Regions from separate parts of the Paenibacillus antri genome, predicted to be linked through region 1. Evidence: riboswitches for the same ligand, from Rfam matches in the RefSeq annotation. Region 1 holds a riboswitch; each other region holds the start of a gene.
The links. Region 1 has a riboswitch for cyclic di-AMP ahead of FE782_RS23640 (C40 family peptidase). Riboswitches for the same ligand answer to the same signal wherever they lie in the genome.

Region 1 (9,907 bases):
GTCGGACGGGCGATGATGAAGCTCGGCGGGGAGAGCAACAACCGGAAGGTCGTCGCCGACTTTCTGGAGAAGGTGGAGCGGGAAGCAACCGGGAAGTAGTCTCGGGCGCCGGGGGAGGGAGGGGCGGCTCCCGCACGTACCCCGCCCGAGCCTGTCTGTCGACCGACGCGCTTATCCGCGCTCGTCGGCCAGCTCCAACGCGACCGGGCAATGGTCGCTGCCCATGACCTCGCACTCGATCGAGGCGTCGACGAGACGCGGCTTCAGCCGCTCGGAAATCAAGAAATAATCGATGCGCCAACCGACGTTCCGTTCGCGCACCTTCGGCATGTACGACCACCACGAATAGACGTCCCCTCGATCGGGATACAGGCTGCGGAACGAATCGACGAAGCCGGCGTTCAGCAGCCGAGTCATCTTCTCGCGCTCTTCGTCCGTAAAGCCGGAGTTGCCCCGGTTCGCCTTCGCGTTCTTGATGTCGATCTCCTCGTGCGCGACGTTCAGATCGCCGCAGACGACGACGGGCTTCTTGGCGTCGAGCTCGAGCAGGTATGCGAGGAACCGATCCTCCCATTCCATGCGGAAGTCGAGCCGCGACAAGTCGCGGCGAGCGTTCGGCGTGTACACGTTCACTAGATAGAAGTCCTCGAACTCCAGCGTAATGACCCGACCCTCCGGTTCGGCGTTCTCCTCGAGGCCGTATCGAACCGAGAGCGGCTTCACCCTCGTAAATACCGCGGTCCCGGAGTAGCCCTTCTTCTCCGCATAGTTCCAATACGATTCATACCCTTCGAACGGCGCCAAGTCGAGTTGGCCTTCCTGCAGCTTCGTCTCCTGCACGCAGAAGACGTCCGCCTCCGACCGTCGAAAGAAGTCAATAAACCCTTTATTCATGCAAGCTCTCAGGCCGTTCACGTTCCAAGAAACCAACTTCATCCGAATCTCGCGCCTCTCCTAAGTGATCTATCCTAGTATATACGATAAATAGCCGCAGCGGCTCGCCCTCCGGCTAACGCTGCGGCTATCGGTCCTCCGACCTCGCGCGATTCACAATCCGGCCAGTTCCTTCAGCTTCTCATGGTCCGGGAGGAAAATCCGCTTCTTCTCGACGATGATCATCCCTTCCTCGGACAGCTCCTGCAGCACCTTCGTGGCCGATTCCCGCGCCGTGCCCGCGAAGCTCGCCAGCTGCTGGTGCGTCATGCGAATGTCGACCAGCAGGCCGTCGCCGAGCTTGACGCCGCGCTCCTCCGCGAGACGGAGAATCGTGCGGATGATGCGCGACCGGACGTCGAGAAACGTCAGGTTGTAAATTTGATCGTTCGCGTTCCGGAGGCGCTGCACCGTCACCTCGAGCAGCTTAATGCAGATGCGCGGATGCTTCTCCATGAACTCGTAGAAGACGGATCGCTTCATCGTATAAATCGAACAAGACTCTAACGTTTCCGCGGTGGCGGAGCGGTTGAGAGCCGGTTGAATGACCGCCATTTCGCCGAAGAAGTCTCCGGGACCGAACAGCGCCAGAATGATTTCCTTCTCGTCGTCGAAGCGATAAATCTTGACGACGCCGGACTTCACGACGAACAGCTCGTCGCCCGGGTCGCCCTCCATGAAGAGCAGCTTCCCGCGATTCCACTTGTTCTCTTGGAACAAGGGAGAGATCGTCCGCAGCTCTTCCTCCGTCAAATCCTGAAACAAAGGGACGTTGCGCAATAGCCCGATAAGGGCGCTCATGACGAACCCTGGCCTTTCTGCAGCGAGGTTTAGGACCTGTTATCCGGCGTAGGATCGGATGTCGCCCACGGATCGAATCATGATGTTGAGATGCTTCGCGAGCTGGAGTTCGTAGGGGATTTTCAATTCTTCTCCGTTAGGGTTCGTCAATACGCGGATCGTCGGCCGCTGCAAGCACGACGAGTCGAGGCGGGAGACGACCCCCTTCTCGCCGGTGTTCAACGTGACCGTCGTACCTGGAGGGAAGATCGCTACCTTGTTTCTAAATTGCTCTACCTTACCACGATCATACGCGCTTTCGACGTTCGCGTAAAGATAATCCATCGCTTCGTGCGGCAGCATGGCGTTCCGGTAGCTGCGGTGACTGACGAGCGCATCGTAGGCGTCGATCATGCCGATGAGCTTGGCATACGGGTGAATGGCATTGCCCCGCAGCCCGAAGGGGTAGCCGAGGCCGTCCACCCGCTCGTGATGCTGCAGCGCGCATTGCGCGGCGACGAGCGAGACGCTGCCATCGTCCTTGAGCAGCCTGTAGCCAAGCTCCGCATGGCGGCGGAGCGTCCGCAGGTCCTCGTCGCTCAGTCTCGTACGCTTCGACAGCAGCTCCTGCGGGACGAGCAGCTTGCCGATATCGTGGAACAGCGCGGCCGCGCATACGGTGCGCAGCTCGTCCGCGGCGGCGCCTTCGGCCATGGCGAGCTTCGTCGCGAAGACGGAGACGTTCAAGGCGTTATTGACGAAATGGTGCTCGAGCTTGTCGCCCGTCGCGGCCGTCGCCCGAATGTGGACGATCGGCATGTTACGGTTCGCGACGATGTCGTCTACGATATGCTTGACGCTGTCCGAGACGAGCCGAGAGAACGTCACGACGCGTCCGCCGCCGGCGGGACCGCCCGCCCGGACGTAGTCCATGCATTGTTGGAGAGAACCGTGCACCAGACGCCGCGTCTCTTCCCGGATCGTCTCTTCGACGATGATGTCGTCCGTCCGCGGATCGTCGATATATAGTTGATGAATGCCCATATTTCGCAGACGCAGAATAACGGGTTGGGTCAGCTCGTACCCGTACCCGAGCAGTACTTGCCCATGCTCCGTCAGAACGGCTTTGCCGAGCTTCATGCCCGGAGCGCAGGATTCGATCGTTACTAATCTCATGTCTTTCTCACACCTCGGTAAACCGCTTGAATCGGTCGGCATCCGCCGCCTATGTATTATGTCACAGGAGGCCGAGGGATTCTGTGAGTTGGGTAACAAAACACAACAAATCCGTCACATTCCTGCATGAAAATGGGAAATAGGAACCGGCTTCATCCAGGATTAACGACTCTATCGCGCGCGACGGAGGTTCGGCGGGGCGGAATTGGAGTCGCCTTCAAGCGGGCAATAGATGTCTTTGGTCTTGGGTAACGGAAAAGAAAAATCCCCGATGCGCATGGAGCGCGTCGGGGATTCGGTGTTACATGAGCTGTCGCAACGCTTCGACGACGTCCTCGACCGCGACGTTCTCGCCGGCATGCTCCGCCGCGAGTTCCGCCGCTTCCGTCGAAAGCGCGACATCTTCCGTCACGGCGGCCGCTTCGGGAGCCGGGGCTGGTGCCGGAGCTGGAGGCGCTTCCGCGACGACCGGCGCCGCCGGAGCGGCTTCCGTCGCGAGGGCGACATATTGCGTCTCGTCGAGGACGCGACGCGCAGTGACGTAGCGCTTGGAATAATAGCTGTCGTTCATCTTGCCGATCGACACGCCGCGGGAGCTGGAGGAATGGGCGAAGTTGCCGTCTCCCATATAGATGCCGACGTGCGAGATGCCCTTGCCGTCCGTGTTGAAGAATACCAAGTCGCCCGGACGAAGCTCGTCCTTGCCGACTTTCGCGCCGACGGTCGCTTGATCCGCGGACCGACGAGGCAGATCGATGCCGAGCTTCTCGAAGACGTAGCCGGTAAACCCGGAGCAGTCGAAGCCCTTCGTCGTCGTACCTCCGTACTTGTAGTCGACGCCGACCAATCGATCGACGGCCGTCTCGAGTTCCGTAGCCGCGGCCGCGCTGCCGGCGAACGCGCCGAACCCGATGGACAATGCCAACACCAGAGATGCTGCCTTCTTCAATTGTATACCCCTTCCGATGCCGACGAGGTTAGCTTAAGGGTTCGGTTGAAGGTTCCCTATGATCCCTAGTTGCGAGATCAATTCACCCAAGACTGGTTCCCCCGTAGCCCGGGTCGAATGCGACGCGGACATTAGGCAATAATCGATTTTTTTCGACCTCCGTTATATTCGACAGTTTTCGTCGGAATCCTCCTATTCTAGTAAAATATTCAGGCGATAAAATGATAGTGACCAACGGTCGAAAAAAGAGGCGGTCGATCCTGCTAGGTTAGGAGAGGCGGGAACATGAACGCGATGCGTCTGGGGCACGAACGAGCGGTACGACGGATCGTCGAACGGATGAAGGCATGGGTCGGGGACGGGGGGCTGACGCTGCAAACTGGCATGAGGCGCTAGAAACAGCCAAAGTTCGAAGGAGGAGTCGAATTGTCGGAACCGACGCATTTCGAGATCGAAACGAGACATCCGGAGCGAACGATGTCTCTTTACGCGGCATTGTTCGGGTAGACGTGCGAGGAAGCGATGGAAGGCTGCAAGCTCGATAACGACGAGGGGGACATCGAGCGCGCATGGCGCCAGATGTCCCCCTTTATATATGAAGCTTACCGATGCGCCGACCAGAGGTGATACTGGGCGTTGATGCCCCATAGCTTCAGCAAGGCGCGCACGATCGGGTACGACTGGTGGACGACGACCGCGAGGAAGCCGGCCCACCAGAGCGACAGCGCGCTCGCGGCCAAGCTGACGGCGAGGCCGACCGCGAACGTCGCGAGCGCGAGGGCCGCGATCGGCAACCCCCGGCGGGCGAACAGCCCGAGTCCGGCCCAGCCGCCGCGACCCTCCACGATGCCGAAGCCGATATACATGAAGGCGAGATCCAGAATGCCTTGGTAGACGAGCCAGCCGATCGCATACGGCGCGGCCGCGGCCGCGACGGACGGCCAATCGTACGCGGTCGACGCCGCCGCAAGCGCGCGCGGAATCGCCCAGACGAGCGGCGCGAACGTCAACAGCGTCTGCAATCCGTACAACAGCAGGAACGGCTTCGCGTACGTCTTCGCCCCGCGGACGAACGCTTTCCGATGGCCGTCTCCGCCGTTCGCCAGCGCGTTGTAAATCCCGGCGTTCAGCAGCGGGGTGATCAGCATGCGGACGAGCAGCAGGACGAGAATCGTCCACGCGTAAGGGGCGATCAAGCCTGTCTTCGTCAGCTGGAATTCGGCCTCCAGCCAGAACAGGCGATCCGCGGATTGCGCCAATTCGCCGCCGGGGTAGCGATGAAGCAGCGGAACGACGATCGACTTCACATATTTATAGAGCGCGAAGCCCCATCCATACTGATAGAAGAAAATGAGGAACAATAGAAACCAACTGCGACGGGCGGCGGCCCATCCCGATTTCGCGTACGACCACATGAAGCGCGCCTCCTCTCCGTAATTTCGGCTCGTTCGTTACCAGACCACCGTGCCGAACAGCGCTTCGAGCAGCTTCGCGACGCCCATCGTCCAGCGGGTCTCCAGCTTATCGTCCACGTCGGTCTTCATGAAATTGTTAATGCGCTTATGCTCGAGAACGACGCCGTGCTCCGGGTCGACGACGACGTGCTTCAGCTTCGCGGCGTGCGGCGGCAGCGCGAAGACGACGCTGTCTTCCTTCCCCGGCCATTCCTCTCGAATCGTCTGACCGTCCTCGTAGAGGAACCGGACGGATACCGGACCGTCCTTGCCGCCGCGGCTCGATACGGTGACGCGGTAGGCGTACGTCCCGGCGTCCGATTTCGCGCGTTCGATGCGCTCCACCGCGTAATCGGCCATCTGGTCGCCGTACACGAACTGATCGAAGAACGGAGCCCAGCTTCGTTTCGTTACGTCTTCCGCCGTCTTCTGGAAGTCGCCCGTCGACGGGTGCCGGAACTTCCACCGGTCGAAGTAGGCGCGAAGCACGCGTTTCATCTTCGCTTCGCCGATCTCCTTTTCCATCGCCAGCAGCACGAGCTTCCCCCGAATGTACACGTTGTCCGCGTAATGATCGTGGCTGTCGAAGTTCCAGGCGAAGCGGGTGAGCGAGGCCGGGTTCGTCATGTAGCTCGCTTCCAGCGTCGTGCTCGGCGTCAAGCCGTATTCGGCTTCCATGAGCTTATCCTCGGCGTACGAGGTGAAGCCTTCGTCCAACCACGCCTCTTCGAATTCGTTGCTGGCGACCATGCCGTACCAATACTGATGGCCGATCTCGTGCACGACGACGCGTTCGAGCTCGTACCCGACGTCCGCCGAATCGGCCGCCCAGGCGGTGACGAGCGTGGGGTACTCCATGCCGCCCGCGCCGCCCGCGCCTTCCGGGGGCACGACGATCGAAAGCGTGCTGTACGGATAAGGGCCGTACCATTCGCTGAAGTGCTGCAGCGACTTCTTGGCCGCGTAGAGATACCGCTCCTTCAGCTCCAGATGCGTCGGATCGAGATACAGCTTGATCTTGACGCCGGGCACGTTCGGCGCCGAATACGGCTCCTCCGCGTAGACGAAGTGGGGCGACGCCGACCAGGCGAAGTCGTGCACGTCGTCCGCATAGAAGTGGTACGTCTTCGTGCCCGACTTCTTATCGACGACGGCGGGCTTCGGCGGAAAGCCGGTGGCCGCGACGACGTAATCGGTCGGAACCTTGATCTTCACGTTATAGATGCCGAAGTCCGCGTAATACTCGGAGTTGCCGTGATATTGGTGAGCGTTCCACCCCTCGGCCGTGCGGCCGCGCGTCCCGGCGGGCTCGTAAACCGCGATCTTCGGAAACCATTGCCCGGCCATCACGAAGTCGTCCTTGTACCCCATGCGGGCGAAAACTTCGGGCAGCCGCACGGTGAACGACATCTTCAGCGTCACCGTTCCGTTCGGGGGAACCGCCTTCGGCAGGCGGAGCTTCGCCAGCGTCTTGTCCGCCTTGTTGCCGTCGTCGGGCTGCTCGAACGCGAGACGATGGGTCAGATCGAGCCCCTCGGTCGTCTCGATCGAGGAGATCGTCATGCCGCCATAGCTGTTGGCCGTCCGCTTATCCTCGCGCAGCTTGCCCCCCGACTCCCGCATGAAGGTCGTCTTGTCGGATTCGAACGCGTTCGGGTATAAGTGGAAGTACAGCTCTTGCACCTTCTCCTTGCCAGGGTTGCGCCAGGTCACGGTCTGCGTGCCGTGGAGCGCATGGTTGTCCGCGTCCAGCGCGACGCCGATGTGATATTCCACGACGCGGTTGCTCATCGGCTTCGGAGCGGGAGGCTTTTCGGGGACCGGGGGCGCCACGTTCGGAGCCGGGTTCGGATTCGGGCCCGCATTCGTTTTCGGCGCCGGCGCCTTCTCCGGGCCGGCGACGCCGAACGTCGCGACCGCTTCGCCGAAGGAACTGTCGCCGTCGGCGGGGGCGCCGAGCTCTCCCCAAAGCGCGACCCATACCGCGAAGGCGACGCCGGCGATCGCGACCGGCCGCCAGCGGCCTAACTTCATCTTTTTCATGATTTTCACCCCGTTGACAAGCGTCTAGTGGATGTATATGTTTGTCCCCCGGGGATTATTTCGGGTACAATAGAAGAAATTCTAACGAGGAACGAAGGTGGGGGCGCACGTGGAAGTCGGCGGGAAGAAGATCAATGCGCTGAACGTCGTCAGCAATAAGGAGCATAAGGGGTTCGGCGCGGGCTCCATCGATTTGAACAACGTATCGGCCGTCATTATCGATAAGGACGGGGAAGAAGCTTACATCGATCTGGGCGCCCTGCATGCGAAGAGCAAGGTGGAGAAGGGCATCAAGTTTTCCGCGAACAAGGAAGACGTGCCGAACGGCCGCCGCTGTTGGATCGTGTGGATCGCGGTCGACAAGCGCGAAGAAGGCATGTATTACGCGGGAGCGACGGCTTGCGAGATGCTGGTCGATACCGAAGCGCGGCGCGGGTGGAAGATTCTCGCGGATCACGTGAACAAGATGGATTACGCGATGAAGCGGCGCATCGTCTTGGACGGGTTATCCGACGGGGAGAAGGCGGCGTTGAAGCGATGCCTGATCGAGTACAACGAAGGCATGTGGGACGCTTCGACCGATGAGTTGAAGGAGAAGCTGGGGTAGACGGATCGGCCGCTTTCGCGCGAGGCGTCGCGCGGGGGCGGTTTTTCGCGTGGAGCCGGTCGAAGGGGACTATGTCATGGCTAAGCCCGATCGTAAAACATTCGTAGATCGTTCCAATCAACTGATCGCCCATATCCGAACGAATCTGGCGAACGGCACCTATCAGGTCGGCGATTATTTGCCGTCGGAGGTCGCGTTCGCCGAACAGTTCGATCTGAGCAAAAACTCCGTCCGCGCCGCGATGGGGAAGCTGGTGGAAGAAGGCTTGATCCGGAAGGTCCCGCGCGTGGGCACGCAGGTGGCGGCGTCGGGCCGGCAGAACGCGCTGCGCCTCGGGCTGTACCCGTCGTTATACGCGGACGCGAAGCTGAACGACTTGTTGGCGTCGTATCGGCGAGAGCATCCCGAGGTTCGCGTGGAGACGGTCACGCTCCCGTACTCGAATCCGGATTCCATCCGGCAGCTGTTGGCGTACGGCGTCGTAGACGTCGTGCTGCTGAACAATCTGGACTATTTATATTTCCGGGACAACAGCCTTCTTTCGTTATTCGAGCCCCAGGCTCCGCAGGCAAGCTCGTTCCCCTTTTTAAATAAGCTTTTTATGGAACATACGGAGCCGGATCGGGTTTTCTTGCGGCCGTTCGTGTTTTCGCCCGTGATCCTGTGCTACAATCGCGATCACTTCCGGGAGGCGGGAGCGTTCGAGCCGGACAGCAGCTGGACGTGGGGCGACCTGAGGCAAACGTTGAAGAAGCTGGCCGGGGAGAGCCGGTACGGCTTGTTCTTCCACTTATCCTCCAACAACCGGTGGCCGATCTTCCTGCTGCAAAACGGCGTCTCCTTCGCCCGGGAGGACGGGCTTCCGCATCCGGGACGATCGAACCGGCTGGAAGCGTTCCGGGACGTGCGGGAGCTCATCCACGAAGACGGCTTGTTTCCGCGCATGCTGTCGTTCAGCTTGCACGACGTAGAGCTGCTCTTCAAGCAGGAGAAGGTGTCCGTCATTCTGACGACGTATTATCGGTTGAACGAGCTGGCGGACGCGGGGTTTCCGTTCGACATCGCGCAGCTGCCGCGATCCGAGGGCGGAAGCGCCGATACGCTGCTGCTGTGCACCGGCGTCGGCGTCAACGCGTCGTCGGCGCAGAAGAAAGAGGCGGAAAGCCTGGCGAGTTTTCTCTTATCGGAGGAAGCGGCGACGACGATTCGCCGCGGCACGTTCACGCTTCCCGCGAACAAGCGGGTCGCGGACGGGATCGCGTCGGAGCTGCCGAACGCGCCGAGGCGGTTCGATATTTACCGCGAAATGATCCCGAGCTTCGCCGCTCACGACCGGTTGGGGTTGGTTCCCGAGGAGATCGAGACGTTCGGGAAGTGTCTCGGGCAATACTACTCGAAGCTGATCGACGAAGAAGGCCTTATTCAAATGTTTCATACGTTGATCAGGGAAGGGAAAACGCATACGCAAGGATGAAGGTTCATCTTGCAGCCCACAAAGGGTGCAGGATGGACTTTTTTTGTTTTCACGCACATTTTCACGTTGATATTCCGTTTTTGTTTCTTTAAAATGAACTACAAATGAACCACAACTATTATTTTAGGAGGTTAATAGAAGTTAATTCCTTTTATGTGATCCACGTGTAAACTAGGTTTTGCGCGACAAATTCGAAAGGTTGTGATGCGATGTTTGAAAGCGTTATCGGTCGTTGGAAAAAATTCGCTCCCGTCGCGTTGTCCGCGGCGTTGATCGGCGCGGTCGTCTTACCGGCCGCGCCGGATTCGAACGCGTCGGCGGCGGATGCCGTCGTCGTTCCGAGAACGTTCTCGGTTCCCGAGGATCTCGGCACCCAGGTCACGGCGCCGAATACGTTCAATGCCGCGTTCGGCGCGGAGGACGGGAAAGACGTGATGTACACCACGGTAGCGGGTTCCGCCGTGCATTCCGCCATCTTCAGCGTCGTCGAT
Region 2 (9,907 bases), on a different contig from region 1:
GAATATTTGCGGAAGCGATCAACACATGGTTCGGGGAAGAACGACCGCCCCGAGCGGATTGATTCTCGGCCATGAAATTACAGGGGAAGTCATCGAGGTCGGGCGCGACGTCGAGTTTATGAAGAAGGGGGATCTCGTGTCCGTCCCGTTCAATATCGCATGCGGCCGCTGTCGGAGCTGCAAGGAACGAGACACCCATATTTGCGAACATGTAAATCCCGACCGTCCTGGATCGGCCTACGGCTACGTGGACATGGGAGGCTGGGTCGGCGGCCAATCGGAATACGTCATGGTGCCCTACGCAGACTTCCAACTGTTGAAGTTCCCGAATAAGGAACAAGCCATGGAGAAAATCTTAGACCTGACCATGCTGTCCGACATCTTCCCGACCGGTTACCACGGGGCGGTAAGCGCGGGCGTCAAGCCGGGCGCGACGGTGTACATTGCCGGAGCCGGCCCGGTCGGACTCGCGGCCGCGCATTCGGCGCAGCTGCTCGGTGCCTCCGTCGTCATCGTCGGCGATCTGAACGCGGAACGGCTGACGCAGGCGCGAAGCTTCGGATGCGAGACGGTGAATTTGAGGGAGCATCCGAATTTGGGCGAGCAGATCGAACAAATCCTTGGCATCCCCGAGGTCGACTGCGCGATCGACTGCGTCGGTTTCGAGGCGAGCGGCCATGGGCCGGGGCAAGGGGAGGCGCCGGCCACCGTTTTGAACTCCATCATGCAGGTGACGCGCGCGGGCGGACGTCTCGGCATCCCGGGTCTGTACGTCACAGGCGATCCGGGAGCCGTCGACGAGGATGCCAAGATCGGCACGTTGAAGATCCGCTTGGGGTTAGGTTGGGTGAAGGCGCATACGTTCGTGACGGGGCAGACGCCCGTCATGAAATACAATCGAGACCTTATGATGGCTATTCTTAGCGGCCGGGCGCAAATCGCGAAAGCCGTGAACGCGACGAAGATTTCGCTGGATCAGGCGCCGGAGGCGTACAAGGCGTTCGACAGCGGGGCTTCCCGCAAGTTCGTGATCGACCCGCACGGCATGACGAATTAAACTTATAACACGAAAACGGTCGATCAGGAGTCTGCTCCTGAACGGCCGTTTTTTTCTACGACAGACCAATTAACTAAGCCGAGATCGATGATCGGTTAAAAGTACAGGGGAGCCACGCCGACGTTAGGCGTAATCTGGGCGAAACACTGGACCGATCCTTCTCGCCTCCTAGTATGGCCATTTACGCGAGATTGCTTGGATCCGCAGACTGCACAGCGTGTCGGCCATGGCCCCTTACCGTGGGCTCGACGTTTCCTGGTTTTCAGGTAATCACTGCTGTCCCGGGACGTGAGCTGGTCCTCGACGGGTGCCATCGTTTCTAGTCCTACTCCCTGACCTTTCGCTTCGAACACGTTAGTCCGGATCGATTAGGGTTACGCGCCGAAAGTCGAACTGCCTTTTCCGGCCTAGCCGGCTGCCAATACCGATGGATCGTCATTGGCACGGGCGGGCACGTGGTTGGCATGCGGCGCCTACTTTCAGCAATTCGCAGTCCCTGGTCGCTCAACTAACGGGTACGAGAGCGTCATATTCTTGCGGAACTACACTCTTATGGCGAGGAAATTCCTGTTCCAACTGGCGCACTCCGAGAGGATTTTTCTATTCCATTCTTGCCACACCTTAGCTATATTTGGGGTGAAGGGTGGAACATGTTGCCGACGTCTGCAGCGAGTATGATAAGTCCTTATCTGATACACTTAAAACAGTTATTCAGTACCGTTGAATCGCTTGCGCATGAACTCAGGGGCAATGATCTGCGAATGGTACTATGCCATACGGATCTGCATAACTGGAATCTTATTGATTCGTGTGGACGTCTGTACCTGATCGATTGGGAGGGGCTTCGGCTGTCCCCAATCGAAGCGGATTTCATGTTCTTGGTGAACCGTTCAAACTACAGTGAATTTGTAAATATATATAAACATGAAATTTTTTCCATTCAGCGCAATGCACTCAAGTTTTATAAGGGCAGACGGAAGTTGGAAGACATTTGGGAGTTTATTGAACAACTTGTCTACGATCAGCAAACCGAAGAACAACAACATGAAACCACGACCTTACTATCCAAAGAGCTTGAGGAGATGCACCATTGCCTTGACGATTAAGCTTTAGAGGATCTTACTCTTAAACAATGCGTAGAACTACCCTGATAATAACGCATAACGTACCCCTAAAAAAGACAATAACAAACTAGGCGCAGCTTGAATGGTTTTTAAAAAGCTGCGTCTTCTTTGTATGGGAGGGGAAGGGTCAGAACGCTTCAGATGTGGCTAGTGTTACGGTAAAACCAAGGTTTTCGAGCTTTCGAACCGTCTGTCTCACGATGGCGTCTTGGTGTCGCTTCTCAAAGTAATCCGAGCCTAAGTCCTTGGAATCTTCCTGCCGGGTCAGTAGATAGTAAGCGATCGTCATGTTAACGGGTACGTTAGTTGTACAAAGCCCCCCAATAAAAAATATTTTTTTGGGAGGGATTGACATCGTAAAGTCGATCGGATATATTTGTTACATACCAACCGAATGTATGAAAGGAGGCGAACAAATGGCAAGAAATAAATATCCGGAAGAAACCATCAACCAGATCCTAACCGTAGCTCTTAACCTGTTCATAGAAAAAGGATACGAGCAGACCTCCGTTCAGGATATCATTAATGAGCTGGGCGGGCTGACAAAAGGGGCGATTTACCATCACTTCAAGTCGAAGGAAGAGATCTGGCAGGCCGTCACCGACCATATGTTCAAAGGTATTGACGAAGTGCTGTCCCCCGTCAGGGACGACAATGGGCTGACCGGCCGGGAGAAGCTCCGCAAGATTTCCCGCGTCTCTCTCGACAATCCCGCCCAGAACGAACTGGCATCGGCGGCGCCGAACCTCTTACGCAATCCGAAGCTGCTGGCGGCACAGATCGAGAACATCATCGAAAAAGCCGTACCCGTGTATATCCAGCCCATCATCGAACAAGGGATGCGAGACGGCTCGATCCGAACCGATCATCCAAGGGAGCTAAGCGAAGTGTTGATGATTCTCACCAACGTTTGGCTAAACCCGGCGGTCATACCGGCATCGCCCGAGACGATGTTGCGCAAGATAAGGCTGTTCGATGAAATATTGAAAGGCCTAGGGTTAGACCTGTTCGATGAGCAAATGTTTCAACGCTACGAGGAACTGTTGCGTTTGTCAGCTAGAGAAGTCAGCAAAGAAACCTAAACTGCCGCGAGGCAGCTTATTTTTAAACCAATACATACCATCGGTTGGTATGTACAAGTGATCCGGGTTCAAAGCGCTTGTTAGAAAACCTATTAAAAGGAGAAGTGAATGTAATGAATCAGAAAATGACCTCCCGCTCGCCGGAGCGGCAAGCAGTACCGAACTTTAGCGCAAGTAACTTGGCCGAGAGCGACTTTGCCGGCGTTACGGCTCATAAAGGGCAGTTTACAAGCAGCGCGCTGCGAGGCTCCGACTTTTCCGGCGCGGATTTGACCGGCAGTTCGTTTCAGGGCAGCGACGTACGCGATGCCGAGTTTGACGGCGCGAATCTGACGGACTGCAGCCTATCCGCCCTTGACCTGTCGAATGCAAGCTTCCACAAGTCGATCCTCGTGCGCACCGACTTCAGCGGCGCGAATCTTAACGGAACCCAATTCGCAGGAGTAACGCTGACCGACGTAACGTTAACGAAAACCGATCTTAGAAAGACGATTTTCGAAGGTTGTTTATTTGACGGGGTCGACTTCACGAACTCCGATCTGAGCGGGCAGCGTTTCGACGGACAGACGTTTATCGGCGTCAAGTTTGAGAAAGCGGCGTTAACCGAAGTTTCGTTCAAGGGCGCTACATTCAAAAACGTTTCTTTCCACCCGGGTTTTACGTTGTCTAAGAAGTACTATCGTATGATCAAAACCATCTGCTTTGACGGCGCAACGATGGATAAACTGACCTATGCGCTGCTCAAGGGCATGGAAGCCGATTTGTCCAAAGTTACAGTTATATAAGGGAGGGGAAAGAATATGCAATCCAAGGCCATTCAAGTAAAAGGGCTGCAAAAAACCTACAAGCAGCTTCATGTCCTAAAGGGCGTAGATTTCGAGGTGGAAAAGGGCAGTATTTTCGCCCTGCTCGGCTCCAACGGGGCGGGTAAGACGACGACCGTCAAAATCCTCACCACGCTGCTCAAACCGGACAGCGGAACCGCCGTCGTCAACGGATTCGATGTTGTATCAAAGCCGGACCATGTGCGGCAGTCGATCAGTTTGACCGGTCAATTCGCCGCGGTCGACGAGATTTTAACCGGGCGGGAGAATCTGATTTTGATCGCCAAGCTGCGGCATCTTGCAAATCCGCGTCAGGTTGCGGACGATATGCTTGCACGCTTCGGCTTGACGGATGCCGCGGACCGTAAGGCATCTACTTATTCGGGCGGTATGCGGCGCAGGCTCGACATCGCCTTGAGCCTTGTGGGAAAACCGCAGATCATCTTCCTCGACGAGCCGACGACCGGGCTTGACCCCGAGGCGCGCATCGAGGTTTGGAAGATCGTCAAGGAGCTTGCCGACGGCGGAACGACGATCTTTCTAACCACGCAGTATTTGGAGGAGGCCGAACAGCTCGCCGATCGAATCGCCATTTTGCACGAGGGCAGAATTATCGCAAGCGGCACGCTTTCGGAGCTGAAAAAGCTGTTCCCTTCCGCAAAGGTGGAGTATGTGGAAAAGCAGCCGTCGTTAGAGGAAATCTTCCTCGCCATCGTCGGCAAGAAGGAGGCCATGTAAATGGAAGCGACAAAGAAACATTTTTTCAGTGATATGGGCGTAATGCTCGGACGTTCCATGCGCCATATTTTCCGCAGCATGGACACCATCGTCACGGTCTGCATCACACCGATTGCGATGATGCTGCTGTTCGTCTATGTGTTCGGCGGTGCGATCCAGACCGGTACGGATAACTATGTGAACTACCTTCTGCCCGGGATCCTGCTGATTGCGATTGCAAGCGGTATTGCCTATACGTCGTACCGCCTGTTTCTGGATAAGCAACGGGGCATCATCGAGCGGTTCCACACGATGCCGATTGCGCGTTCCGCCGTGCTGTGGGGACATGTGCTGACATCGGTGGTATCCAACGTCATTTCTCTGGTCGTCATCATTCTCGTAGCGCTCTTGATGGGCTTCCGCTCGTCGGCGGGTGTGCTGCCATGGCTTGCCGTAGCAGGTATCCTTGTGCTGTTTACGCTGGCATTGACTTGGGTCGCGGCGATTGCCGGGTTGACCGCTAAATCGGTGGAAGGCGCAAGCGCATTTTCCTATCCGCTGATCTTCCTTCCGTTTATCAGCTCGGCGTTCGTGCCGACCGATACGATGCCGAAAGTCGTACGCGTCTTTGCCGAAAACCAGCCGGTGACCTCGATCGTGGACGCGATTCGTGCGCTGCTGTCGGGTCAACCGGTGGGCAATGATATATGGGTCGCCCTTGCATGGTGCGTCGGAATCACGCTCGTAGCTTATCTCTTTGCCATGAGGGCGTATAAAAAGCGGGGGTAGGAATACGGAGACGATAGCGCAATAATACTGGGAGCAGATCGCCGCGGCAGCTGCTCCTGTTGTTTGGTTGAAGTAATGTTTCTTAATTCGCGATAAACTCTTGCACCCATACTCCGTTGTAGTAGCCTACGCCGATGTGGGTAAAGTTTGGGGATAGGATGTTCCGCCGATGCCCCGTGCTGTTCATCCAAGCATTCATGACTTCCTGCGGGGTTCTCTGTCCCTTGGCAATGTTCTCGCCGGCGTACGTATAGCGGATGCCATACGCATTCATCATCTGGAACGGAGACCCGTAAGTCGGGGACGTGTGGCTGAAATAGTTACTGTTGTACATTTCCTTCGCTTTATCTAATGCCATTACGGATAAGCTATTATTGCTCAATAGCGGCTTCAGGCCAGCTTTCTCGCGTTCTTGGTTCACCAACGTAACGATTTGCTGCGAGAAGGTCGATGCAGTCGATTGGGTCCCTGTGCTTTGTTGAGCGGCAGGAATATTAATCACCATACCTGTCCGAATGTTATTCGGATTGGCCACCTGAGGATTCGCGGAAATTAGGGTGTTGAGGGTGACTCCATAACGAGCGGCGATTTTCCACATCGTATCGCTGCCCTTTACCGTATACGAGGCGGCAGAAGCCGAACCGGCGGAAGCGAAAGTACTTAGGGCAAGAACTCCGGCTAAAACGATCTTCTTTGAACCTCTCACTGAAATCTTCTCCTTTAAACAGCCTGCGAGGTTAGCTGACGGGTTCGGGTCAAAGAGCAATCACCCTGCCACGATGTGGCTTCACCCCATAGAATGGATCCCCCGCGCTTCTTAAGAAGCTTCGGCTTTCATGAAATTTCTCAGAAAAAGATGCAAAGAGACATGACTTTTAGATGCCTTTCTGAGATGCGAATTATTTTAGCATAGGAGAATAGGAGGGGCATTGCACAAAAATATCCAAAGTTCTTAGGCGAGGAGTGATCCGATCGTGGATGGGCGCATAAGAGGCTTGTAATATCTAAACGCTACTTTTTCCAGATTTGTCAGTATATAAAGGATATTAGGGGGGAGAAGATGCACGATAAACCTAAATTTACACTAACAGGTGCAATTATCTTTCTAGGCATTGCCATTTTATTAGGCTCGTGCCAGATTTCTAATGCAATAAAATCAACAAATTATGGTCCCAATTACGAAGATGAATTCAATATGTTCAACAACATTTTGGAGGATCTTGTAAAAACACTTGAGAAAAACCAATAACCGGAATTCAGACGAATTTAGAAAGGAGGGCTGAGAAGAACATATGTTTCTTGAATCCCACGAATCGGGGTGCATGACGGACGATAAGATCGCAGGGCTTCTGCTCCAGTATGGCATCGCCCGTCCAGAAACAACGATGCTCAGGCATAACGAAAACCGGACTTATAAAGTGATCGATAGGTCGAACGGCGATGCGTATCTTCTTCGCGTGCACGATCCGATAACCGTTAATTTGGCCGGCATACAGCATACAAAACAAGGAGTTGAGTCCGAGTTACGGCTTTTGGAGGCGATTGCTCGCAGGACGAACCTGGCTGTACAAACACCCGTAGAGAGTCTATCCGGACAACTCGTAACCGAGATCGAATTCGACGGGCGGAGTCTATGCTGCTCGTTGCTCCGCTGGATCGAAGGCCGCAATATGACGAAGGAGGACTTATCGACTCCTGATGCAGCATACAACTTGGGCGCTCAGGTAGCGAGCCTACATGAGTTCTTTAGTAACTATAACGAAGTCGTCCTTCAGGATCGGCCAGATTACGGTATTCGTAGAACCCAAAAGATGCTCAAGCAAATTCGGCGCGGCGTCGAACTTGAATTGTTCTCGGATGAGACTTACGGTGTGGTGGAGCAAACGCTCGAACTCATCGTTGATCGGTTGAAGGCCGGACGTCCTGAAATGTTGAAGCAGGGGATAATCCACGCGGATTTAAACATGGGTAACTTGCTGGTTACGCCGCTAGGGAGGTCCGTATTTATCGATTACAGCTTATTCGGCTTCGGTTATCGTCTGTTTGATGTAGCGATGACGGCTTTAAATGCCCCGAGAGAAACTAGAGAGCAAGTCGTCAATGGGTACTACGGCCAAGAGCCGCCGCAAGAGGGAATATACTCGGTAATCGAAGGTTTCATGCTTTCCGCAGTGTTAGGATATTACGCTTTCGTGATGGAAAACGAAGCTGTCCATCCATGGATTCGGGAAAGGATGCCGCAGTTTTGCGCTCAACGGTGCGTGCCCTTCCTCAACGACGAAAGGATCTTTCACAGTTTTTGAGCTACAAGCAATTTCGGACGATGTTGCCGAAAGGGTAGGTTTGCCTCCGCTTGACGTCCGAGCCCGGCAACTTCGGCTTCTTGTGGATGCGTACGGTTTAGATCCGAAACAGAGGCATGAACTGTACGATCTGATCTTAGAGGTAGTTGTACGCGAGACAGCCGAGGAAGCAATTGAGCAACGAATTACTCCAGACTGTCACGGGCCGCTTTGGGGGCTTGCATGGAGAGCGCGGGCAGCGGCATGGATCGTGCGGAATCGCATCGTTTTGCAATATTCGCTTGTTTAGGCAGGGTTGGACCAAAAATGACCATCCGATTTTCGGATGGTCATTTTACCTGTTTTGTAGATATGTTTATCCAACCGGTTGGAACTGCATGTAATGGAGCTTGGCATACATCCCGTTATTTTTTAGCAACGTTTCGTGCGTTCCTTCCTCCGCAATCCCTTGCTCCGAAAGCACGATGATTCTTTCCGCATTTCGGACGGTGGACAGCCGGTGCGCAATGACGAAGGTCGTGCGGTTCCTCGCCAGCTTGTCGAGGCTTTCCTGCACCACCCGCTCGCTTTCGTTGTCCAGGGCGGAAGTAGCTTCGTCGAATATGAGGATGGAAGGGTTTTTCAAGAACACGCGCGCGATGCTGATGCGCTGTTTCTGACCGCCTGAAAGCTTAACGCCGCGTTGTCCGATGTGGGAATGGTAGCCGTCCGGCAAACCCATGATAAAATCGTGGGCGTCGGCGTTCTTGGCGGCTTGGATCACTTCCTCGTCGGTAGCCTCTGGCCTCCCGTATAAAATGTTCTCTTTCACGGTACCCGAAAACAAATAAACATCTTGCTGCACGACCCCGATATGGTCTCGCAGAGACGTAAGCCGGATCGACTTTATATCGGTGCCGTCGATTCGAATCGTTCCTTCTGTCGTTTCGTAAAATCGCGGAATTAGGCTGCATAGAGTCGTTTTTCCGACTCCGGAAGAACCTACGAGCGCAATATATTCCCCGGGATGCGCAGTGATGTTAATATTCCTGAATACATGGTTCGAGTCGCCGGCATATTGGAAACCCACGTTGATGAACTCCACCTTGCCCTTCACATCCGTTAACGCGACGGCGTCTTCGGCGCTTGCAATGTCCGGCTTAACATCCATGATCTCGACGAACCGTTCGAAGCCCGCGACTCCGTTTTGCAAATTTTGAGTGAAATTCACTAATCTTTTGATCGGATCAATCAGGGTATTCAAGTATAAGAGGAAGGTAATCAGCTGAGTTAGCTGCAGGAGATGATAACTGATCAGAACGGCGCCTGCGATCACAACCGCAATATTGATAAAAGAAATAAACGAAAGCAATCCATTGTAAAACACCGCCTCAGCGAAATACCCTCTTTTCCTGCTTTCCAAGAAACGACGGTTGCTGCTTCTGAACTTCTCCATTTCAATAGCTTCGTTGGCAAACGACTGCACGACTCTGATCCCGGATAGGCTGTCTTCGACCTGCGAGTTCACGTCCGCTATGCGTTCCCTGTTCTCTTTCAGCGCGTTTTTCACCTTGATGCTGTTGCGATACGCGAAAATAAGCATCAGAGGAAAAATTAAAAAAATGACGCACGTGAGGCTCCAATTCATTTGAACCAAAATAAAGAACGCTCCTACGATCCTCACAAAAGAGATAACCAAGTCTTCCGGTCCGTGGTGCGCCAGCTCCGATATATCGAACAAGTCCGATGTGATTCGCGACATATGCTGCCCTGTCCTAGTATTGTCGTGATACTGGAAAGACAGCTCCTGATAGTGCCGAAACAAATCGTCCCGCATGTCGGATTCCATCTTTGCGCCCATCGCGTGCCCGAAATAGTCCGTATAGAAGTTGCTGACATACTCCACGACGATTAAAACCAAGAAGGCGCCGGCTATTTTTAAAACGAATTCCGTATCGATTCCTTCAACGCTGATTGCTTTCGTCGTCATTCGATCGACCAGCAGGGGATAGACAAGTACGGTCGCCGAAGC
Region 3 (9,907 bases), on a different contig from region 1:
CATTCCGGAGGAAGCGAAGCCGAAGCTGTTCACGAAGTTTTACCGGGTCGACAATTCGGATCGACGGCAGATCGGCGGCACGGGTCTCGGCTTGTCGGTCGTGAAGGAAATCGTAGAGGCGCACGAGGGAGCGATGAGCTTCGACTCGGAGCTGGGGGCGGGCAGCACGTTCACGGTGTCGCTGCCGCTGTACGAGGTGCCGTCCGTGGAGGGCCGCGTCGTCGTCGTCGAGGACGACACGAACGCGTCGGGCCTCATCGCCGTCGCGTTCGAGAAGCTGGGCTTGTCGATTCGGCCGTTCGCGACCGCGGAGGCGGCGGCGCTCGCGCTTCGGCGTTCGGACGCCGAAGCGCGTCCGGCGCTGTGCATCGTCGACGTGCAGCTCGGCGGCCGGCAATCGGGCTGGGACTTCCTCGCGGAGATCCGGGAGACGCCGGCGGCGCAGGACGTCCCGATCGTCTTGACGACGGTGCTCGATCCGCCGCAAGGCTTCCACGAGACGCCGAGGATGCGCTACTTGCGCAAGCCGTTCACGGTGGAGCGGCTGCTGCAGGTCGCGAAGCAGGCGCTCGACGGAGAGCCGCTGTGAGCGGGCTAGCCCCTACCCTGCGAACCATTCGCCGCGGGCGATGAGGAAGCAGCGGCCGCCGACGACGATGTCATAGTCGTCGGCGCTCTTCCTGGTTCCGCGCAGCGACAGGAGAGACGGGCGACCGACGGCATACCCTTGCTCGGCTCGGAGCTCGAACGCGTCACCGTATAGGCCGTGGCGCAGCAAGTACCCGATCAGCGCGCCGTTCGCGCTCCCGGTCGCCGGGTCCTCCGGGATGCCGAGCGATTCCACGAATACGCGGACATGCAAGTCGCGTCCGGGCTCGACGGCATCTCTTGCGAACGCTAGGATGGCCTTCGACTCGATCGCTTGCGCGAGTTCGAGCTGCTTGTCCCGGTTCGGGCGAGCGGAGCGGAGCGCGTTCAGCGAACGAAGCGGCACGATGAGAGACGAGAGTCCCGTAGATACTTCTTGCACAGGCAGCGAATCTTCGATATCGCCGGCGTCCACGCCCAGGACGTCGGCGATTCGCGTATGGGGGACTTCCGCGCCGAACGTCGGCCGAAGCTGGCGCATCCAGAGCCGGCTCGGCGCTTCGGAGGCGCCGTCGTCGTACTCGAGCGCGACGTCGATCGGGCCGACGCCGAGCCGCAGCGTCAGCGCGTCGATCGGCTCGCGACTGCGAATGCGCTGCAGGACGTACGCCGTCCCAAGGGTCGGATGTCCGGCGAACGGCAGCTCCGACTCGGGCGTGAAGATGCGGACGTGGTACGAGCCGTCGGCCTCGGGGGCGTTCGCGACGAAGGTCGTCTCGGAGAAGTTGACTTCCTTCGCGATGCGCTGCATCTCTTCGGAAGTCAGATCGTCCGCGTCGAGGAAGACGGCGAGTTGGTTTCCGGCGTATTTCGATTCGGCGAATACGTCGACGATATAATACGGTACGGTGAACGGCATGGCGAAGACCCCTTTTTCCCGATGGAGTTGGATAGGATTGGCAGCGTGTGATCGCATTATAACCTAGTCATCGTGTACAATGGAACAAAGGAGCGTGGAAACGATGAACAGACGGTTTTTCACTCCGCGTGAAGCGAACGAGCTTCTCCCCTTTATTCGCGAAGACATCGTACGCTTACAGAAGACGAAGCGCGAGTTCGTGGAGATCGCATTGAAGCTGCGCGAGATGCGCATTACCCATGAGCAGGCTTCGAAGGAGCCGCCGGAAGACGACTTGTTTCAGATGGAAGCGAGCATGGAGTTTTTGCAGATGGAGGCGAAGACGTTGTCCGACAGCATTCGGCTCAAGGGCGCCGAGCTGAAGGACGTGGATCACGGTCTGGTCGACTTCCCCGCTAGGATCAATGGAGAAGAGGTATTGCTTTGTTGGAAACAAGGAGAGGAACGCATCGAATTTTATCACGGACGGGACGACGGCTTTCGCGGGCGACGTCCGATTCCCGAAGGCTTGGAATAGACGGAATCGGCGGCGGTCGAGGCGAAGGCTGGTTTCGCCGGATCTGGTTCGCGGCGCTTATATGGATCGTAGTCGCCTTCGCGTTGGGCGGAGGCGGGGGAACGGCTTACGCGCACACGTCGTTGTCCGGCTCCGCGCCGGCGGACGGCGAAACGCTGGAGACGCCGCCGGAGATGCTGCATCTGACGTTCAGCGGCAAGCTGGAGTCGACGGCTGCGCTGCATTCGGTCACGCTGACCGGGCCGGAAGGGGCGGGGGTTCCGCTGGAGCCTCCGGCGCTGGACGGCAGCGGGAAGTCGCTGATGGCGGCGCTGCCGCCGCTCTCGAACGGAACGTACGACGTTGCGTTCCGGGTCATCTCGGCGGACGGGCATCCGATCGAGGGCGGGTTCGCGTTCGAGGTCGCGGCGCCCGAGCCCGTGCAGGAACCGACGCCGGCGCCCGAGGCGCAGGAGCCTGAGGCGCCGGTCGAACCGCCTGCGCCGGACGGCGGCGCGGAGGAGCCTGCGGCCGAGCCGGGGACGGCGCCGGACGAGGCGGACGAGCCGGGGACGGCGCCGGACGAGGCGGACGAGCATGCGGGGCACGATTCGCACGGCGAGACGAAGGTCTCGTCTTCCGCCGGCGCGGGCACCGCGTTCGCGGCCCTCCTGAACGCCAGCCGCGTCGCGTATTACGCCTCGCTGCTGCCATTGCTCGGGTGGGCGCTGTGGAGCGCGCTGCGGCCGCAGGTCGGAGCGGACCGGCTCGCGTACTGGCGGCGTATCGGGATGCGATTGCAGGCGCTGCATCTCGCGTTGTTCGTCGTTCACGTCGCCGTGCAATGGGCGGAGCTGTCCGGCGGCAATGCATCGGCGTCCTTCCTGGACACGCTGCGCTCGACCGGAACCGGCCAATCGTGGCTGTTCACCGGCCTGCTGTCGCTGGCGGGCTTCCCGCTCTTGTTCCGCAGTCGCGCGGTGGACGGCTTGTGGCCGCTCCTCATGATCGCGGCGAAGACGCTGCGCGGCCACGCGAGCGCGTTCGAGCCGATCGCCTTGGCGCGGCTGATGGACGCCGCGCACCTCGTCGCCGCGGCGATCTGGATCGGCGGGCTGCTCGCGCTCGTCCTGCTGCTGCGGAAGTTCCCGGACGGCTTCCGGGCGTTCGCGCCGTCGTTCTCGACCGCGGCGCTCGCGTCCTACGCCGTGCTCGTCGCCACGGGCGTCGTCGCCGCCCTCCTGTATACGGAGTCGCTGGCGGACATCGTGCGGACGACGTGGGGATGGCTTCTGATCGGTAAGGCGGCGCTCGCCGTCGCGGTGCTGCCGGTGGCGGCGCTGCTGCGGAAGCGGCTGCTCGAAGCGGACGGCCGCCCCGACGCGTTCCGCGCGTGGCTTCGCGCCGACGTCGCTTTGCTGCTCGGCATCGTCGTCGTTACCGGCATCATGACGCACCAGAGCCCGATCGTCGAGCGCGTGGTATTCCACTGGCACGTCATGGGGACGGAGGCGCATCTGACCGCGGACATCGCCGATCTGCGCGAAGGGACGAACGCGCTCTCGCTGAAGGTATGGGTGCCCGAGGACGAAGCGGAGCCCGCCGTCACCGTCGTCGCCGTCGTCCCGGGCGAGCCGGACCGTATGGCTTCGCTGACGGCGAAGGAGCTGCCGAAGGAGGAGTGGGAGAGCTTCTCCGGCTTCGAGGATTATACGTTCGTCGGCAAGCTCGACGTCGCCGATCCGGCTTCGGCCGAGCTGCGCGTGCGCATTCAGCGCAGCAACGGCGAGACGATCGACTACGCGAAGAAGCTGATCGACCCGTAAGGGCGATCAGCTTCTTTTTTTCAATATCGGAAGGGAAAACCTCCCGTTTATTTTCGAGTGGCGCTTCGGATTCGGCCCATGGACCGGAAAAGCTCCGTTATAAGCGGCCGTTCGGCGTCCGAAAAGCGAATTTATTCGGAATAAGACGGAGGTTTTCCCGTTCGGCGGTCGCGATTGGCCCCGCCGAACGGATAGACGAGAGGAAATCCCGTCCAAGGCAGCCCTCTACACCGTACCGACGGCGTCCCGCCACGCCTGCGGATGCTTGTCGCTCGCGTACCGCGCCGCGGCGGCGTTCGCGTCGACTTGCTCCGGCGTCTTGCAGCCCGGAATGACGCAGGTGACCGCGTCGTGGCGGAGACACCAAGCGAGCGCCCACTGCGCCATGTCCATGCCGGCGGGTACCTCGTTCGCCGCGATGCGCTCGACCTCTTCGAGCTTCGCCCGGCGCTGCTCGGCGTCGTGGCGGCTGCGCACGTCGGTCGCGACGAAGGCCGCGTCCGGCTTGTACTTGCCGCTCAAGTACCCGCTTGCGAGCGGCACGCGCGCAAGCACGCCCAGATCCTGCTCCGCGCAGGACGGGAAGACGCGGCTTTCCGGCGCCCGGTCGAGCCGGTTGTAGACGACCTGGATCGCCGAGGCTCCGACCTTTGTCGCCGCCGCCGTCTGATGCAAGTTGTCGTTGCTGCCGATCGAGACGCCGAGATGGCGGATCTTGCCCGCCTGCACCTCTTTATCGAGCATCGTCCACAAGTCGTCGTTGTCGAACGCCTCGTCCGAGCCCGAGTGGAATTGATATAAGTCTATGTAATCCGTCTGCAAGGCGCGCAGCGAATCCTCCAGCTGCTTCCTCACGTCCGCCGCCGACCAGAGCTGATCGCGCTCGAACAAGCCGTTGAAGTGGTGGCCGAACTTCGTCGCCAGCACCCAATCCTCGCGCCGGTCGTTCTTCAAGAAGCCGCCGATGAGCCGCTCCGACAGATGATCGCCGTAGCACTCCGCCGTATCGATCAGGTTGATCCCTTGCTCCTTGGAGCGGCGGAGCACGGCGTCCGCCTCCGCTTGCGTATACGTAAGGCCCCATTCGCCCCCGAACTGCCACGTCCCGACGCCGATGACCGACACCTTCAGATCCGTTCGTCCCAATCTCCGGTATTTCATGCGAAACTCCTCCTTTAATCGGTTCTGCCTCCAGTTTACCAGATGTTGGCGTTCGTCCACTAATGCGCCGTACCCCCTTGAAATCCGCTTCGAAACATACTATAATTACTTTCACTGCGGGTGTAGTTCAATGGTAGAACTCCAGCTTCCCAAGCTGGTAGCGTGGGTTCGATTCCCATCACCCGCTCCATACATGAAATGTTCAGAAGCCTTGATATATACAAGGCTTCTTTTTTTGTACGGAAAAAGCCCGGCACGCGAAGAAAGCGCCGGGACGAGAAATCTTTGAGCCGAAATGGTCCAAAGCACAGATTCTGCTTGTAAGCCGGGTTAGTGAATATTCAACTCGTAATCGGGATTATAACGGAACTTGAAATACAATGACATAAAACACCACCCAAAGTACGCTTAAACCGTATGCGAGGATCGGTTTCTTGTGGTGAAGGTATAACATAGGGAACATAAAAAGCAAAAAGAAAACGGACCACCCGAAGTTCCAACCGTTATCGTAAACGATTCTTCCGGTTTGATGTCCTATCCATTCGACGCCGGCATAGAGGAATACCCATTTAAGCAAATGAACGATCTGGCGTTGTCGTTCATTCGGATAATTGGATAAAAAGAGAACGACCGTAGGCGGATAGACGATAAATAAATAAAGAAGGTCTACCCCTTTTTGCGACAATAGAACATCAGGGACCAACTTCCAGAGGCGATGGTCGCTCGTTAAGTAAAAATACAAGAGATTACATAACGGCATATACAAAATCGTGGGAAGGTACTTTCTCCAATTCGCCCAATTTCCCCAAAGCATCGAAGCGAAAGTCACCCAAACGGCGACAATGACATGCATCCGGCTGCCACCTATCTCATTTTTCCATTATTATTGTCCTTTTCGCTATCGATAAATACAGAAAGGCGCGCCGATCATGGAGGAGCTGCTCTGCACATTCGGACGGTTATCCCGGCGCATTGCCCGTTTTCCTCGATTTATCCCGGATTACGGCGCGAACTCGAACTTTACTTACCCGTTTCCGAGGCGTATGATTCATTCCATGGAAAGCGAATACCAATAGATCGCTGAGTTTCCGATATGGAAAACGGGGGACCCGCCGCAAGCCGCGCTTCATGCCGAACCGGTTTGCAAGGGGTGAATCGCGGATCGGAGCAATCGAACGCTGCTTCGAACCATCCGCGTAGGGCGACTCTTACCGCCCGAATCCGACAGCTAACCTCGTAAGCGTGGAGAAGAGGATGTGATCTTGTGATCTGCTTAGACCACGGGGGCGCAAGCCTCCGTGGTTTTTTGTTGTCATTTTCACGGATTCGGCGGTTTAGTTAAGCGCTGTAAGGTAAATAGTAGGGGAAACGGAGGGGACCAGAGGATGAAAAAACAGTTTATCGTCATTGGCCTTGGGCGCTTCGGAGGGACCGTCGCGAGAACGTTGATTTCTCTAGGGTACGAAGTGATGGCGATCGACCGGGATATTCGAAAAGTACAGGACTTTTCGAGCATCATAACTCATGTTTTTCAAGCCGATTCGACGGACGAAAAGGTTCTAAAGGAGCTGGGCGTTTCGAATATGGACCACGCGATCGTGGCGATCGGAGACGATCTCCAAGCGAGCATTCTTACTTCGCTCATCTTGAAGGATATGGGGATCAAGAAAGTCACGGCCAAGGCGACGAGCGAATACCATCGACGCGTGCTCGAGCGGATCGGCGCGGATCATATCATTCAGCCGGAGCGGGACACGGGCATCCGGGTGGCCCATCAAATCACGTCGAATAACACGGTCGATTATTTGGAATTATCTCCGGATTTCAGTCTCGTCGAGGTGTTGGCGCCGAAAGCGATGTACGATAAATCGCTCAAAGCGATCAATATCCGGGCGAAATACGGTTGTAACGTGGTGGCCATTAAGAGAAAGGACAACTCCATGATCGTGTCTCCTCTTGCGGACGACAAGATTCAAGAAGGAGACGTTCTCGTCATGATCGGATCCAACCAAGATATCACTCGTTTCGAAAAAGGGATCGCGGAATAGAGGTGAACTCGTGCTGAGATCTAATGTGAAGCGTTCCATCGAGATCAGTCCGCAGCAATGGATGGTCTTCGGTTTCGCCGCCATTATTTTGCTTGGGACGATGCTGTTGTCGCTGCCGATATCCTCGACGTCGGGCGAATCCCTCGGGCTGCTCGATTCTTTTTTTATGGCGACCTCCGCGGTTTGCGTGACGGGTCTCGCGGTGTTCGATCCGGGTCAGCAGCTTACGATGTTCGGTGAAATCGTACTGCTCGTTTTGGTCCAGCTCGGCGGTCTCGGATTTATGACCTTCGGCGTCATTATCGCCGTGCTGCTGGGCAAGCGGCTCGGGCTGAAGGAACGGACGCTCATTCAGACGTCGACGAATTCCAACTCGATCCAAGGACTCGTTCGTTTATCGCTTAGCATTTTCTTTATCGCTCTAATCGTCGAATTGGCGGGAAGCGTCATCCTCACCCTTCGTTGGGCGCCGGATATGGGGGTAGGGATAGCGGCGTACTACGCCGTCTTTCATTCCGTATCGGCGTTTAACAACGCGGGGTTCTCCCTCTGGCCCGACGGGTTGAATCGATTCGTCGGAGACCCGGTCGTGAACGTCGTCATCACTTTTTTGTTTATGATCGGGGGCATCGGGTTCACGGTGCTGCTCGATCTGTTCCGGAAGCGGAAATGGGACGCATTGTCTTTACATTCGAAAATCGTACTGCTTTCAAGCGGGTGTCTTCTGATCGGCGGGTTTGTCGTCGTGTTTCTGCTCGAACTGTTGAACCCCACGGCTTATGAAACCTTCACTTGGTCGGAGCGAGTCTGGGCCGCTTATTTCCAAAGCGTTACGCCGAGAACGGCGGGATTTAACACGATGTTTACCTCCGAATTAATGACGGCGACTCAATTTTTTATCATTTTCCTCATGTTCATCGGAGCTTCCTCGGGTTCGACCGGCGGCGGCATCAAAACCAATACGTTCGTGGTCTTATTGCTTGCGGTGTTCAGCAGTATCCGGGGCAGGGAGCAGGTTCGGATTTTTAACCGTAACATCGCGTATGAGATCGTATTGCGGGCCTTGTCCGTCATTATCATCTCGCTCGGGGTTGTGATGTTGGTAGCCTTCCTGCTCACCATTACGGAGCGGAATCAGGATTTTATCGCCATCTTGTTCGAGACGACCTCCGCGTTCAGCACCGTCGGTCTCTCCCTCGGGATTACGTTCGACTTATCGCCGGCGGGAAAGCTGCTCCTGAGCGTAACGATGTTCGTAGGTCGGCTAGGACCGCTGACGCTTGCTTATGCTTTAGCCAAGCGGAGAAGAGAATCGACGATCGGGTATCCGGAAGAGAAGGTATTGATCGGTTAAGTCTCGCACGCGATCCCGTCCCGGTCGCGGTCCAGCTTCGCGCTGTACCCTGGGTCTCCCTCGTAGAGCGGCGCTTTCCCGGCGGCTCGCACCGCGGCGCAATTCGCGTAGGAAACTGACGACGACGAGGGTTCCGCCTCCTCCGATCGAAGCGCCTCTCGCTCCGCCGTATAATCGCCGAACGTCAGCGCGGGCTTCGCCACCACGAATCGGACGCGCGTGCCGTCGGGGTAATCTTGCAGTCGATGGCCGACCCACGCGCCGGCGCCGCGGTTGTCGCTCGAGTCGATGTAGGCGACGTTCGCGCCCTCGCCGCCTTCCGCGCACATGGCCATCGGCCACTCGTCGCGGTCGTACCCGGATTGCGGTTCGATGCCGGCGAGCGATCGCTTGCGGTTGTCGTCGGCTCCGTCGCGGTCGATCGTGCATACGTCCGAGGCGCCGCCGAGCTCGATCGCATCGTAGATGTGCAAGGCCGTCTCCGGATACGCGTCGCTCGGGAAGACGAGCTCGACGTCGTACCCGGGGGCGGCGGCATCCGCGGCAGGCGCCGGCACCGCCGCCGGAGTTTCCGCCGTCAAGGAGCAGCCGCCGACGAACAGAAGGACGGACGCGAATGCGAAGAGCCATCGTAGATGTCGAATCATGAGTCGAACGCCTCCGAAACGAAATAAATTTTCCAATAGAATTCTATTTTACTACGAAAACGAACGTGCTTCGAATATTGTTTTGTAAACAAATAACAAATCCCCGTCGGCGGCCGCCGCGGGGATTATGTATGTTACCGCTACATTCTAATGCTTAGAACCGTGCGCCGCGAGCCAACGTCTCTTCGGCGATCTGTACCATGCGGCGTACCATGTGTCCGCCGATCGCGCCCGTGTCGCGAGTCGCCATGTAACCGTAGTAGCCGTCTTGCGGAATTTGCACGCCAAGCTCTTGAGCGACTTCGTACTTCAGCTGCTCCATCGCTTGGTTCGCTTGAGGAACGATCAAATTGTTGGAGCTTTGCGATCCTTTACCCATTGATGTCACCTCCCTCTGGTTGTACCCATAATATTTGCGTTTTTTTATTTTCTATTCATTTACAAATCCCCTCCACTTTCCACTCCAAACCAATTGCCGATCCTTGTACAATGGAGAGAGGTGATGCCGACATGTTTATCCCTCCCATGCTGCTCGAGACGGCCGCCGAGCCGTTCGACAGCGCTAATCATATATTTGAACCGAAAATCGACGGACATCGGACGATGTACGCGCGATTGGACGGGAAGACGAAGCTGTACACGCGTCGCGGCAACGAGGTGACGAGGAAGTATCCGGAGCTGCTCGAAGGGTTCGAAGACGATCTGATCCTTGACGGGGAAGTCGCGTTAACGGATCCGGAGACGGGGAGGATTTCCTTCGAGGCGTTGAACGACCGATTCCAATTGCGCCAGGAGGAGAAGATCGCGTTAGCGGCGTCGTCCGCGCCGGTCTCCTTCATCGCCTTCGATATATTGCGGTACCGCGGGA

Region 2: it holds a riboswitch for cyclic di-AMP, as region 1 does, so the genes downstream of both, FE782_RS22295 (CAP domain-containing protein) here and FE782_RS23640 (C40 family peptidase) in region 1, are expected to answer to the same signal.
Region 3: it holds a riboswitch for cyclic di-AMP, as region 1 does, so the genes downstream of both, FE782_RS15115 (potassium channel family protein) here and FE782_RS23640 (C40 family peptidase) in region 1, are expected to answer to the same signal.

What each region holds. Positions count from the first base shown of each region.
Region 1 covers NZ_VCIW01000019.1:29,452-39,358, reverse strand. The annotation lists gene FE782_RS23660 (SRPBCC family protein) at 1-99, shown strand, start outside; gene FE782_RS23655 (exodeoxyribonuclease III) at 172-936, opposite strand; gene FE782_RS23650 (Crp/Fnr family transcriptional regulator) at 1,048-1,734, opposite strand; gene FE782_RS23645 (HD-GYP domain-containing protein) at 1,774-2,889, opposite strand; gene FE782_RS23640 (C40 family peptidase) at 3,191-3,838, opposite strand; cyclic di-AMP (ydaO/yuaA leader) riboswitch at 3,841-3,986, opposite strand; gene FE782_RS23635 (hypothetical protein) at 4,441-5,253, opposite strand; gene FE782_RS23630 (M1 family metallopeptidase) at 5,290-7,335, opposite strand; gene FE782_RS23625 (YwhD family protein) at 7,433-7,942, shown strand; gene FE782_RS23620 (extracellular solute-binding protein) at 8,019-9,416, shown strand; gene FE782_RS23615 (carbohydrate binding domain-containing protein) at 9,626-9,907, shown strand, end outside.
Region 2 covers NZ_VCIW01000017.1:96,198-106,104, reverse strand. The annotation lists gene fdhA (formaldehyde dehydrogenase, glutathione-independent) at 1-1,057, shown strand, start outside; gene FE782_RS22325 (phosphotransferase family protein) at 1,708-2,163, shown strand; gene FE782_RS22315 (TetR/AcrR family transcriptional regulator) at 2,598-3,263, shown strand; gene FE782_RS22310 (pentapeptide repeat-containing protein) at 3,377-4,048, shown strand; gene FE782_RS22305 (ABC transporter ATP-binding protein) at 4,064-4,825, shown strand; gene FE782_RS22300 (ABC transporter permease) at 4,826-5,593, shown strand; gene FE782_RS22295 (CAP domain-containing protein) at 5,676-6,299, opposite strand; cyclic di-AMP (ydaO/yuaA leader) riboswitch at 6,305-6,436, opposite strand; gene FE782_RS22290 (hypothetical protein) at 6,654-6,842, shown strand; gene FE782_RS22285 (phosphotransferase enzyme family protein) at 6,916-7,896, shown strand; gene FE782_RS22280 (ABC transporter ATP-binding protein) at 8,252-9,907, opposite strand, start outside.
Region 3 covers NZ_VCIW01000009.1:111,695-121,601, forward strand. The annotation lists gene FE782_RS15080 (ATP-binding protein) at 1-589, shown strand, start outside; gene FE782_RS15085 (PhzF family phenazine biosynthesis protein) at 602-1,507, opposite strand; gene FE782_RS15090 (DUF2203 domain-containing protein) at 1,611-2,024, shown strand; gene FE782_RS15095 (copper resistance CopC/CopD family protein) at 1,934-3,829, shown strand; gene FE782_RS15100 (aldo/keto reductase) at 4,055-4,990, opposite strand; tRNA gene FE782_RS15105 (tRNA-Gly) at 5,107-5,180, shown strand; gene FE782_RS15110 (CBO0543 family protein) at 5,349-5,843, opposite strand; cyclic di-AMP (ydaO/yuaA leader) riboswitch at 6,059-6,248, shown strand; gene FE782_RS15115 (potassium channel family protein) at 6,376-7,038, shown strand; gene FE782_RS15120 (TrkH family potassium uptake protein) at 7,049-8,392, shown strand; gene FE782_RS32900 (excalibur calcium-binding domain-containing protein) at 8,389-8,598, opposite strand; partial or broken gene FE782_RS32905 (hypothetical protein) at 8,593-9,039, opposite strand; gene FE782_RS15130 (alpha/beta-type small acid-soluble spore protein) at 9,194-9,418, opposite strand; gene FE782_RS15135 (ATP-dependent DNA ligase) at 9,550-9,907, shown strand, end outside.